4 regions of the Anoxybacillus kestanbolensis genome follow, and region 4 is predicted to be linked to each of the others. Evidence: riboswitches for the same ligand, from Rfam matches in the RefSeq annotation. Region 4 holds a riboswitch; each other region holds the start of a gene.
What was found. Region 4 has a riboswitch for cobalamin ahead of BO219_RS05105 (ABC transporter substrate-binding protein). Riboswitches for the same ligand answer to the same signal wherever they lie in the genome.
Positions count from the first base shown of each region.

Region 1: it holds a riboswitch for cobalamin, as region 4 does, so the genes downstream of both, BO219_RS00445 ((2Fe-2S) ferredoxin domain-containing protein) here and BO219_RS05105 (ABC transporter substrate-binding protein) in region 4, are expected to answer to the same signal.
Region 2: it holds a riboswitch for cobalamin, as region 4 does, so the genes downstream of both, metE (5-methyltetrahydropteroyltriglutamate--homocysteine S-methyltransferase) here and BO219_RS05105 (ABC transporter substrate-binding protein) in region 4, are expected to answer to the same signal.
Region 3: it holds a riboswitch for cobalamin, as region 4 does, so the genes downstream of both, BO219_RS08595 (ribonucleoside-diphosphate reductase subunit alpha) here and BO219_RS05105 (ABC transporter substrate-binding protein) in region 4, are expected to answer to the same signal.

Region 1 is NZ_MQAD01000001.1:78,670-81,834, forward strand. Features, by position in the region: gene BO219_RS00435 (cobyrinic acid a,c-diamide synthase CobB) at 1-152, opposite strand, end outside; partial or broken gene BO219_RS00440 (cobalt-precorrin 5A hydrolase) at 149-799, opposite strand; partial or broken gene BO219_RS15085 (cobalamin biosynthesis protein CbiM) at 789-914, opposite strand; gene BO219_RS00445 ((2Fe-2S) ferredoxin domain-containing protein) at 911-1,276, opposite strand; cobalamin riboswitch at 1,421-1,602, opposite strand; gene BO219_RS00450 (LacI family DNA-binding transcriptional regulator) at 1,686-2,720, opposite strand; gene BO219_RS00455 (glycoside hydrolase family 31 protein) at 2,738-3,165, opposite strand, start outside.
Region 2 is NZ_MQAD01000028.1:23,520-26,684, reverse strand. Features, by position in the region: gene BO219_RS12425 (AraC family transcriptional regulator) at 1-397, opposite strand, end outside; gene BO219_RS12420 (DMT family transporter) at 518-1,465, shown strand; cobalamin riboswitch at 1,561-1,750, shown strand; gene metE (5-methyltetrahydropteroyltriglutamate--homocysteine S-methyltransferase) at 1,892-3,165, shown strand, end outside.
Region 3 is NZ_MQAD01000013.1:1,041-4,205, forward strand. Features, by position in the region: gene BO219_RS08595 (ribonucleoside-diphosphate reductase subunit alpha) at 1-1,541, opposite strand, end outside; cobalamin riboswitch at 1,654-1,854, opposite strand; gene BO219_RS08600 (cytochrome d ubiquinol oxidase subunit II) at 1,948-2,985, opposite strand; gene BO219_RS08605 (cytochrome ubiquinol oxidase subunit I) at 3,000-3,165, opposite strand, start outside.
Region 4 is NZ_MQAD01000005.1:537,675-540,839, reverse strand. Features, by position in the region: gene BO219_RS05110 (ATP-binding protein) at 1-1,135, shown strand, start outside; cobalamin riboswitch at 1,203-1,394, shown strand; gene BO219_RS05105 (ABC transporter substrate-binding protein) at 1,510-2,466, shown strand; gene BO219_RS05100 (FecCD family ABC transporter permease) at 2,432-3,165, shown strand, end outside.

The DNA.
Region 1 (3,165 bases), on a different contig from region 4:
ACCGCCGTATGATATGTCGGATCAATGTAATCAGGTCCACATTTAAACCCTTGAACAACATAGCCTTTTTGTTTAAACGCACTCATTAAGCCGAGCGTTATCGTCGTTTTTCCAACACCGCTCCCAGTCCCAGCCACGACAATTCTTTTCACCGCTCTCCCTCCCATAGCGCAACGGAAATCGTCACATTCCCACTCTTTTTTTTCGTTAAAATAAGCTTTTGTTGTCCGCTATATCGCTTTGCTGCAGGTTCGCTTACACCATATGCCCCAGTATAGCGAAATACTGTTTCAGACGGTTCATCAATCGGAACGTCGTTTAATTGTTCGGGCGTATAAAAAATAAGCGGCCACCCATATTTGTTTGCGACGGCTAATAAACCTTCTTCATCTTTTTTCAAATCAATTGTACATAACGCTTTCACGCTTTTTAGCGAAAAACGAAGCTGTTGTAACGTATCGCAAATGACTTGTTCAATTTCTTGTGCGCTTGTCCCACGATTGCACCCGATGCCAATAACAATCACTTTCGGACGATACAACACTCCATGTTGTAAAATGGCTTGTTCCTCTTTCTCGAGCAGCCGATGCGTCACAACTAATGCTGCATCAGGCCTTGCTTTCAGCGCTTCCGCAATCGACCCATATGTACGAATGTTCGCTGGAAGCGGTGCATCATACGTCCACCAATGCCGCTCCCCTGATTCTTGTACAATCGCGACGTGTTGCTCGTTCACAACGGCAGCGCTCACAGGTGTTAAGTTTTCTTCGTTCTCCCACACCCATCCGAACGAGCGGCCAATGCCAAGGTAAAAATCCTTCCATAACGTGCATCGCATATACTGAAGGTGAAAGCGCAAATAAAACGTAGACAGTCAAGCATGTACAAACGATCCACCATGCGTTTCGCTTCATTTTTCTTTCCCCCTTGTCGCAACGCTATGTTCGGGCATAACAAATCCTGTATGTTCATACGTATACGTGACGTAATCGCGCAATATGTTCCCGTCACGTACATGATTGCGTACAATGTCCCTCCCTATTTGTTCATCAATCGTACGATACCAAACACCTTCTGGATAAACGATGACAACACATGCATCTTCGCAGCGACCGTTGCATCGTGTACGCGTCGTATGAACGCGCCCATGTAACTGCAACCGATCAATTTCATCGCGAATCGCTTGCGTCACCTCTTCCCCTCCTTTTCTCATGCAGCTTCCTCCGTTGCAAATAAGCATGTGATGTGTCGTTCCTTGTAAATTCCATGTTGCCATATATGTCGCCCCTTTTTTCAAAATAAAAAAGCACCCCTAGGCAGAGGTGCAGAAAAAACGAAAGATTCAAAAAATAGAGCATACGTCACTAAGCATATATAACGTCCATCGTTCCCGCACGTCTACCTATATTCCCGTAGGCAGCCGACGTATCGCAAGCAGGCAGGTCTCCTGGCTGAGGTTCATCATTTCGTTGCGCCTTCCCTAAAAATCAGTGGCATCCTGCAACAAAACTCCCCATCACAGTGGCGGGTACCGCGACGGCTTTGCACCGTTCTTCCCTTTTAAGCATACAGACGTATGCACCGTACTTGCTTATCGTATATTGTTTTTCAAAGAGCATGAATGTTAAGAATATAATACACCATTTTTTTCTTCTCGCCTAGTCCATTTACAAAAAAAGCGCCCTCTATTGAGAAGGCGCTTTGTAGTAGTCGCATGAAAATCGTTTCACGAGCGTATGTGGGATAATAATTCGTTTAATTGGCTCGTTCGGATTTTCAATTTGTTGTATTAAATTTCTTGCCGCTTCAAAGCCGAGTTGAAAAATGTTAATGTCTACCGACGTGAGCGGCGGACGAGAAATTTCCGATAAAAGTACGTTGTTAAAGCTGACGATCGATACATCTCCCGGCACGCTTAAGCCCATTTCCGCAAGCGTATTTAATACTCCAAGCGCCATTAAATCGTCGGCGACAACGAGCGCGGTTGGCGGTTCAGCAAGTGAAAGCAACTCTTTCATCGCTTCTTGTCCGCCTTCTTTTAAAAATTCCTCGTGTACAATGTAGTCTTTTCGATATGCAAGCCCTGCCGATTTGAGCGCTTTTTCATAACCGCGCAGACGATCCATCGTCACGATGAGATTGACGTTTCCACCGACAAATGCGATGCGCTCATGACCGAGTTCAATTAAATATTCCGTTGCCTCACGTGCCGCCCGTACGTTATCGTTATCAACGTGGGTAATTTCTTCCGCTTTTTTATGCGGTTTCCCAATGACAACGAACGGCACATCTTCTTTTTGTAAATACGCCATAATTTTATCGTTCGCACGCGAATAAAGCAAAATGACACCATCAACGCGCTTTCCTTGCACCATATGCACGACGCCATCATAAATTTCCGCTTCCGTTTCCCCTGTCGATAACTGTAACGCATATTGCCGATCATGCACCGCTTTACTAATGCCGCGAATGACTTCCGGGAAAAACGGATTTTGAAACGCTTTATCGGCCGAACTTGGCATGACGAGCCCGATTACTTGCGTCGATTTATTTGCTAAACTGCGCGCGATAAAATTCGGATGATAGCCAAGCTCTTTCATCGCCTCGCGCACTTTTTTCTTCGTTTTTTCACTAATGCGCGGGCTATCGGCGATGACGCGTGAAACGGTCGATGGCGCCACATTCGCGCGCTTCGCTACATCTTTAATCGTTACTGTCATAAAAAATCCCCCATCTCTTACAAAACAAACGTGTTTGTCGCCTCATCGATGATACATCGTTCTCCATTAACAACAATTGTAGACGGTACATCGCCAACAAATGCGACACGCAATTGCCAAGGTGGTTTGTACGCACCTTCTCGTTCTATCTCAAAATGAACCGCATCGTCCGAAAACGTCGCGCGAATATGCATGCGGACATATTCTCCTTTTTCGTACGCAAACGTCTCACCATCATCATCATAAATCGTATATGTCGATGTTCCTTTTTTCATTGTATACACATATAACGTCAACTGTTCATCTACAATCATCGTAGATGGCTTCGCTTCGGCGTGGGCAATCATCGCCCCTTCTTTTACGTATATTGGCAAACGATCAAGCGGTGCTTCGACAATATATCGCTGACCGCCTTCAAACACTTCTTTCGTCCAATAATCAACCC
Region 2 (3,165 bases), on a different contig from region 4:
CGTTTGGATGTAATTGTAAGTAAGATAAATTAGTCGCTTGAATATATGGAGTTACATAGGTGGCATAAAGTTCTTGTGACAGTATAAAGCTAGGCGAAACGTTTAAGCAAATATAAGCACAATTCGAATCATCCATATCTTTTGCCATATGCAGACAGCCACTATTAATAAACAACCCTTCTCCTTCTCCAACAACGATATTTTCCCCATTAACTTGAAAAATGGATTGACCCTTTATAACGAGAATAAATTGTAATTCGTCATGCCAATGGAGCGGTATATATCCATGAACGTTTTGATTAATAATTGTCTCGTAACATGCAACTGGCAACGCAACCGTCCGATGTTCAGTTAATTCTTTTAAATTTCGATCAACCATAAAATCCTTTATTTGCACACTATCACCTCAATATAGTGATATTTTTTTATTCAATCTTTGTATGATTTATAATGTATTTTGTCTTATTATACAAACTATCATAGTACTATTTTTATATTCCGAGGTGAAAAATGAATCATGAATAGAAAAAAAGGATTATTTTTAGTCATCACCGGAGCATTATTTTGGGGGATTGGGGGAACTGTATCAAAAAAACTTTTTCAGTATGGCATCGATGTAGATTGGCTTGTAACGACAAGATTACTCGTAGCTGGTTTTTTACTTTTAATCGTTCAATTTGTTAGGAAAGAAGAGCGCACACAAATATTTTCCGTTTGGAAAACGAAAAAAGCAGTTATCTCATTGATTACCTTCGGATTGCTCGGTATGCTGGCTGTTCAATATACGTATATGGCTTCCATTAAACATGGTAACGCAGCTGTCGCCACATTATTGCAATATTTAGCACCTGTTATGATTATCATTTACTCCGTTTTTCACAGACAAGCTACTATAACAAAAAGAGATGTATTGGCTATTTCGCTCGCCTTAGTTGGTTGCTTTTTCTTATTAACAAACGGTTCTGTTTCCCAACTATCTGTACCACTGCTCGCAATTGTTTGGGGTTTTTTATCTGGCATCGCTTTAGCATTTTATACTCTATATGCTGTTCCTTTACTGAAACAATATCATTCACTTGTCGTTGTCGGCTGGTCCATGGTGATTGGCGGCTTAGCACTAAGCTTTGTTCATCCACCCTGGCAAATGGATTTTAAACACTTAACCATAGAAACGTACTTATACTTAATTTTCGTTATTATATTCGGTACAATGATTGCATTTTGGTTTTATATCGAAAGCTTACAAAGTCTCTCGCCTAAAGAATCAAGCCTATTAGGCAACATTGAACCACTCGCCGCTGTTTTAACAACCGTTTTTTGGTTAAAAGAACCTTTTGGTTTTTTTCAATGGATTGGCACAGCTTGCATTATTACTATGATGTTATTGATAGCATTAAATAAAAAATCCTCCATAGCTGACCATCAATATGCATACAAATCAAAAAATTCACAAACGTTAGGGTGATTACTACATTATTTTTATGTTTTATGTAAAAATACATTAATATTTCTGTTGAAAAAAACAAAAAGTTCGTTTATTCTGAATTTTATACAATAACATAATAAGTTCACGCAACAGGTGGTTCACACATGCTGTGAATCTTAAAAGGGAAGTTTGGTGAAAGTCCAACACGGTCGCGCCACTGTGATGCAGAGCTGTTTATCACAATCCACTGTTTCATTTGAAATGGGAAGGAGATAAACAGCGATGAAGCTAAGTCAGGAGACCTGCCTGTTGTATGCACTTACGACCTACGCGTCATAGGGAGGAGTGAGGACATATGATCTTGAGGCACTTCATGTATCTCAATACGAGCTAGCTATGCCCTCCTTCTGTTTGGAAGAGGGTTTTTTTGCTTGATTGGGATATAAATAACTGGAGGTGCTTAACTTGTTCATTCGTAGTTCAAATGTAGGGTATCCGCGCATTGGTGAAAAAAGAGAATGGAAAAAAACATTAGAATCTTTTTGGAATGGGCAAATAGACAAAGATCAATTCACAAAAACAATGGAAACGATTCGACTCGATTCCATTCGTAAACAACTTGAGAAAGGAATTGATCTCATTCCGATCGGAGATTTTTCTTTATACGATCACGTGCTAGATACCGCATTTATGTTTGGGTATATTCCCAAGCGATTTCAACAAATAAACGATACGCTTGAGCAATATTTTGCAATGGCACGTGGGACAAATGGGCAACATGCGCTTGAAATGACGAAATGGTTTAATACAAATTATCACTACATTGTGCCTGAAATCGGGCAAACGAAGCCGAAATTAGTGGATAATCGCCTATTGAAAGAATACAAGCTTGTAAAAGAAACATTCAATTTAGAAACAAAGCCTGTATTACTTGGACCGATTACGTTTCTTTTGCTTTCTAAGCAATACGCGCGACACGAGTGGCGCAAACATCTCGCACAATTAGTTCCTCTTTATGTGGAATTATTCAAACAACTAAGCGAAGCGGGCGTGTCATTCGTCCAAATCGATGAACCGATTCTCGTTCAAGATATAGACGATGACATAGTCGATGCATTTCGTGATGTATATGAAGTTTTTCATCGCGATGTACCAAATATAAACCTTATTTTACAAACATATTTTGATAGCGTATCGCATTATCGTGAAATCGTTGCTTTACCTGTCGCAGGCATTGGGCTTGATTTCGTGCATGACGATGGCGAGAACATGAAAAACATAAACACGTACGGATTTCCGAAAGATAAAATATTAGTTGCTGGGATTGTAGACGGTCGCAATGTATGGAAAAGCTCGCTTGCCCAAAAAGCAACGCTCCTTCATCATTTAGCAAACGTTGCCGAACAACTGATCATTCAACCGTCTTGCAGCTTACTGCATGTTCCTGTCACGACAAAACATGAACATGCATTGCCGACGGAGCTTGCTGGGGCTTTATCATTTGCCGATGAAAAATTAGATGAAATACGTATGTTGACAGAGTATATGAACGGAAACGTAACGATCGACGAGCTAATCAAATACGATGAACAAACAAACGTTTATTTTTCCAAGTTCCGTCAATCTAAACAAACAGACGATATCACAACCGTTCCATTAAACCGAACATCTTACAGCGAAAGACAAAAAGCACAACAAGCCCATTTGCAGCTTCCACTTTTGCCGACAACGACGATTGG
Region 3 (3,165 bases), on a different contig from region 4:
TTATCGAGCATACGTACTTGAATCGGAATTAATCTTTCGAGTACATCGTCTTGTACGGCGCGAGCGAGATGAATGCTAGATAAGTTACAAACGACAAAGTCGCCTGGCTTTTTATGAATAATAATTTCACCATCTTGCGTATACTCTTTTGTTACGGTAGTCGCGCTCATATTTTGCATAATTTCCGTACATAAATTGCTAGAATAAATCATGCCCGCATGTTTATTTGGATTCATTCGATTCGCTTCGTCGCGATAAAACATATAAGGTGTACCCGTTTCTAATTGTGATTTTAAAATGCGCTTCATAATTTCAATGGCAGGTACACGTTCTTTACTTAACTCTGGGTGATTGATACATTCTTCGTATTTTTCGCGGAACGAACCACACCCTCGTTCTTCATCGTAAAAATCTTCAAGACCTAGCGGATTCCCATCTTTATCTTTCCACCCCATCACTTTTTTCACTTCATGTGGGTCAAATAAATACCAATCGCCACGCTTTTCGACTTGTTCCATAAATAAATCAGGGATGCATACGCCATAAAATAAATCATGGCATTTTTGCCGTTCATCGCCGTTGTTTAGTTTCGCGTCTAAAAATGAGAAAATGTCTTTATGCCAAACGTCTAAATAGACGGCAATACTTCCTTGTCGCGTACCAAGCTGGTCAACCGATACAGCGGTATTGTTTAATTGACGCATCCATGGGATGACACCAGACGATACGCCTTTAAATCCTTTAATATCCGAGTTGCGTGCCCGAATTTTACCTAAATATACACCAATCCCTCCACCGCCTTTTGATAAACGCGCGACGTCTGTATTTGATTCATAAATGCCGGTTAAGCTATCGTCGACTGTATCAATGAAACAACTCGATAATTGACCGTAAGATTTACCTGCGTTGGCGTACGTTGGTGTAGCGACCGTCATGTATTGGTTCGATAACGCCCAATACGCTTCTTTGACAAGCTCCATTCGTTTTTCTTTTGGCTCATTCACCATCAGCGTAAGAGCAATGGTTAAAAAACGTTCTTGTGGCAACTCATAAATTTCTCCGTCATATCCTTTCGCTAAATAACGATCAACGAGTGTGCGTAATCCGATGTATGTAAATTGCTCGTCTTTTTTCGGATCGATCCATGTCCCCGCTTCTTGTAGTTCTTCTTTCGTATATCGTTCAAGTACAAACGGATCGTAAATACCGAGATCAACGAGCATTGTTTGTAACTCATAAAAGTAGCGGTATGTGTCGGATACATCATAACCCCGATTTATAGCAGCCTCATTGTATAGCTGTTGTAAATAAAGGCGTGCTGCGACAAACGTCCAATCAGGTTGTTCTACGGTGATTTCGTCAAGTGCATTTAAAATGAGTTTGTTCATCATGTCATCGTATGATTTTGTATACGTCAGCGACCGTATCGTACGCTCGATGTATCGCTCGCTTGATAAGTGTGGAAAATCTTTGAAAATATGAAACAATAATGTGCGGGTCGTTTCTTCATTTACTTCTGTTTGTTGTTTTATGTACACCATATAACATCCCTTCCCCTAGAAAATAAAAAAATCCGCTCTCGTTGAGCGGATGAAACGATGGTAAAAGCATGCCTTTTTCCATCGTTTCATCTTCTCAATCCCCGAAGAATATGAAACGATACAAGGAAGGCAGGTCTCCTGACTTGCGCTTCTTCCTACTTTGGATTCCTTCCCATATATGCGCCATAAAACAGCTGACATATACAGTGGTGTTGTTTCCATTTCGTCTGCGCACACAGTTGCGGGGACAGTTCTGGATTCGCACCAGATTCCCTATTAAGTCCGTTTGGACACCTTCGCTTGTCGGTTTCAATATATAGTTATTATCTTGTTTATCATCACAATATATTGTGTAAAAAAGGTTTACGTTTAAAACTATAACGAAAAATCTCAACATTTGCAATCATTATTTTTCATCCTTTGCTACATAGCGTCGATCTTTCATAAACAGCCGCCAAAAATAAATGAATCCTGGAAATAAAATTGCAAAACCAACGATATACGTCAAAAATAAGGCACGAAACGTATTCGGGTGTGTAAATCCCGACTCAATGGTTACATTCGGATAAATCATATACGGTAAATGAGCTTTCCCATATGCATAGCTCGCACAAAAATATTGCAAAACGATCGCACCCACCGCAAGACGCGGTATTCCGCGTCCATGTTTCTTTTTCCATGGGGGAAGAAAAAGCGCCCCGCCAGCTAAAAGGAACAATATGACGGAAGCGACAAGCCATGGCCAATGAGACATCATTCCATCGTATAGCCACCGTGCTTCATTTCGCATCGTAATCATAATCAACATCGAGGAGAGAAGGGCGAATGGTCCTATAATAAGCGCATCGCGACGATAGATCGCATATGCCTCCGCTTCATTCGCTTCATTTGAGTAATCCGCTAATAAAAGCGAAGAAAGAAAAAGTGTGCTTGTAATCGCAAAGGCAATAAACGCATACTCATGTGGGCTTGTAAATAGACGATCGAGCCGAAGACGACTGACACCATTCATTGTTTCAACGAAAGACCCATGTGTAATGGGCAAGACGCTAATTAAAAATGCTGGAATAAGCAAGCCGCTTATGCCTGAAATGTAAATGAGCACTTTTTCATATTTAGGGGCAACGTGCGAAAAAACGAGAAATGCACTACGAACGGTCAGCAAAAGTAAAATAATACTACCAGGGATAAGCAAGATCGTTCCAAGTATAAACGTCGCCCCAGGAAAAAAGCTAACGAGCGCTACGACGATGGCGACGATAAAGACGTTCGTTACTTCCCATGTTGGCGATAAATATCGATTTGCGATTTTCGTTGCTTTTGTTTGTGGACGATTCATATATACCATCGACCAAAAACCTGCTCCGAAGTCCATCGTCGCCATGACGGCGTAAATAAAAATAAATCCCCATAAAATTGAAATCGCAATTAATTCATCTGTCATCATCTTGCTCCTTTCTATATGTGTATAGACAACTGTTGTTCAATCGGATGGCGGCGAAAATACGATCGCAAGACGAGCACGACGGCGATGAGTAAAAATACGTAAATGGACGTAAATAAAAGAAAAAGTGTTCCTAAATTTGTTGATTGTGTTACAGCTTCTGCCGTTGTCATCATGCGA
Region 4 (3,165 bases):
AATTGCCCGTGGAAAGTTTGACTCAAAAGTGCCGATTGTTACTCATGATGAAATTGGGGAGCTGGCAATGGCATTTAATCAAATGGGGCGGCAACTGCAATTTCACATTAATGCGTTAAACCAAGAAAAAGAGCAATTGGCAAGCATTTTAAGCAGCATGGCGGATGGCGTCATTACGCTCAATCGAAATGGCGAAGTGCTTATTACAAACCCACCTGCCGACCGATTTTTACAAGCATGGTACTACGAACAAGGGCAGCGCGACGATTTATTACCCCTTCCTCCGCAAGTAAATGAATTGTTCAAAAAAGCGGTAACGGAAGAAAAGGAACAAGCTGCCGAAATCGCTTTACAAGGTCGCAATTGGGTCATTGTTATGACTCCGCTATACAATGGTAAAGTTATTCGTGGAGCTGTTGCGGTGCTTCGTGACATGACAGAAGAACGACGATTAGATAAGTTACGTAAGGATTTTATCGCAAACGTCTCGCATGAGTTGCGCACGCCGATTGCGATGTTGCAAGGATATAGCGAAGCGATCGTCGATGATATTGCGGCAACAGATGAAGAGAAAAAAGAACTAGCAAAAGTCATTTATGATGAATCGTTGCGCATGGGACGCCTTGTCAATGATTTGCTTGATTTAGCGCGCATGGAAGCGGGTCATTTAACGCTTCATCACGAACAAGTACCGCTCAAACCATATATAGAGCGCATTATTCATAAGTTTCAAGCGTTAGCGAAAGAAAAAGGAGTTCATTTGCTTGTTGAAATGAACGATGAGCTCATCGTTTCATTCGACCCTGATCGCATTGAACAAGTGTTGACGAACTTAATTGATAACGCTCTTCGTCATACAGATGAAGGCGGGGAAGTGCGCGTCATTGTCGATGCGGACGAAGAAGTAGTACGCATTTCTGTACAAGATTCTGGTTCAGGCATTCCAGAAGAAGATTTGCCGTTTGTGTTTGAACGTTTTTATAAAGCGGATAAAGCACGCACGCGCGGCCGATCGGGTACGGGATTAGGTCTTGCGATTGCGAAAAACATCGTCGAAGCGCATAAAGGAACAATTACTGTTCATAGCAAACTCGGAGAAGGAACGACATTTACATTTACATTGCCATTAAAATAGAAAAAATTTGTTGCTATTAACGATATTTTTCGCTATGATAGAAACGTAAAAATTGTTCGACAATTATATATGTCTGTTGCAAAAAGGTGTCGAACGGGCAACCTAGTAGACTTAATAGGGAATCTGGTGCAAGTCCAGAACTGTCCCCGCAACTGTAAATGCTGACGAAATGAAACGTGCCACTGTACAATTTGTACGGGAAGGCTTCAAAGTAGGATGACGCATAAGTCAGTAGACCTGCCTTTTTGCTTCGTCATTCGCGTCTTCGGGGAGTGAGACGACGAAACGACAAGAGGAGTAATTATCTTTTGTTGTTTCCAGCTCATTCCGTTTGGGGTGAGCTTTTTATTTTTATACATAAAAAAGGGGGAAAAATGATGAAATGGAAACATTACGTATGGCTTCTTGCGCTTTTGTTGACGCTCGGATTAGCGGCATGCAACAATAACGCAGAGCCAGCAAAAGAGACGAAGCAAGAAGCGAAAACGGAACAAGCCGCATTTCCAGTCACCATAAAAGATGCGGTTGGTGATGTCACGATTGAAAAAGAACCGAAAAAAATTGTTTCGCTTATTCCGAGTAATACAGAAATTGCGTACGCATTAGGACTTGGTGACAAAATTGTTGGTGTCAGCGACTTTGATAACTATCCAGAAGATGTGAAAAACAAAGAAAAAATTGGTGGTATGGAGTTTAATGTAGAAAAAATTATTTCGCTTCAACCAGACGTTGTGCTTGCGCATGCATCGAGTGCTCATAACTCTGAAGAAGGATTAAAGCAATTAAAAGATGCAGGCATTACAGTTGTTGTTGTACCAAACGCAACGTCGCTCAACGACGTATATGCATCGATTGAACTCATCGGAAAAGCGACAGGAAAAGTGAAAGAAGCGACAGATGTTGTACAACAAATGAAACAAAAAATTGATGCCATCGCTGAAAAGGCGAAAGAAGTGAAAGAAGAAGCGACCGTTTGGGTAGAAGTTTCTCCTGCTCCAGAAATTTATACAGCTGGAAAAGGAACTTTTATGGATGAGATGTTAACGATCATTCATGCGAAAAACGCAGCCGGCGACCAAGAAGGATGGCCGATGTTTACTGAAGAAGATGCGGTGGCGTTAAATCCAGACGTCATTATTACGACGTACGGTTACTATACACCGAACGCTGTCGAGCAAGTGCTCGCTCGCCCAGCTTGGAAAGAAGTTCCTGCGATTAAAAATAAACGCGTATACGATGTTAATTCCGATTTAGTTTCTCGTCCAGGACCACGTTTAGCTGAAGGGGTCGAAGAAATTGCCAAAGTCGTTTATCCAGACATTTTTAAATAACTATATGACTGCATCCATCATTGCGATCGTTGCACTATTATTAGGGATATCGATTGGATCACAATCGATTCCCTTTTCTTCTATATGGGACACGTTGTCGCATCATTTGTTTCATACACCGATGGACGTTCCCGCCACCATTTCGCAAATTATTATTGCGATTCGTGTGCCGAGAGTGGTGCTCGCCTTTTTGATTGGGGCGTCCTTAGCACTTGCTGGTGTAGCGTTCCAAGGGCTTTTAAAAAACGTTTTAGCTGATCCGTATACGATTGGAGTATCATCTGGCGCTGCTGTCGGAGCGGTACTCGTCTTCTTTTTTCAACTTCATTTGTCGTTTCTCGGACGCTTTACGTTACCGATCGTGAGCATTATGTGTGCGCTCGTGACATTATTGTTTGTTTTATTATTTGCTCGACTTGCAGAACGCAATATGGGAATTGAAACGATCGTTTTAATCGGCATTATCATGAATGCGTTTTTCGGCTCGGTTATTTCACTTATGGTTGCCCTTAGTGGTGAGGAATTGCGTCAAGTCATTAGCTGGCTCATGGGAAGCGTCGCGATGCGCGGTTGGTCATATGTTTCTTTATTTGTACCGTTTTTTATCATCGGTTCTCTCGGCTTATTTACACATATTCGCGAGTTAAACGCTTTTTCATTTGGCGAGCGAACAGCAGCAAACATTGGCGTACATGTGTT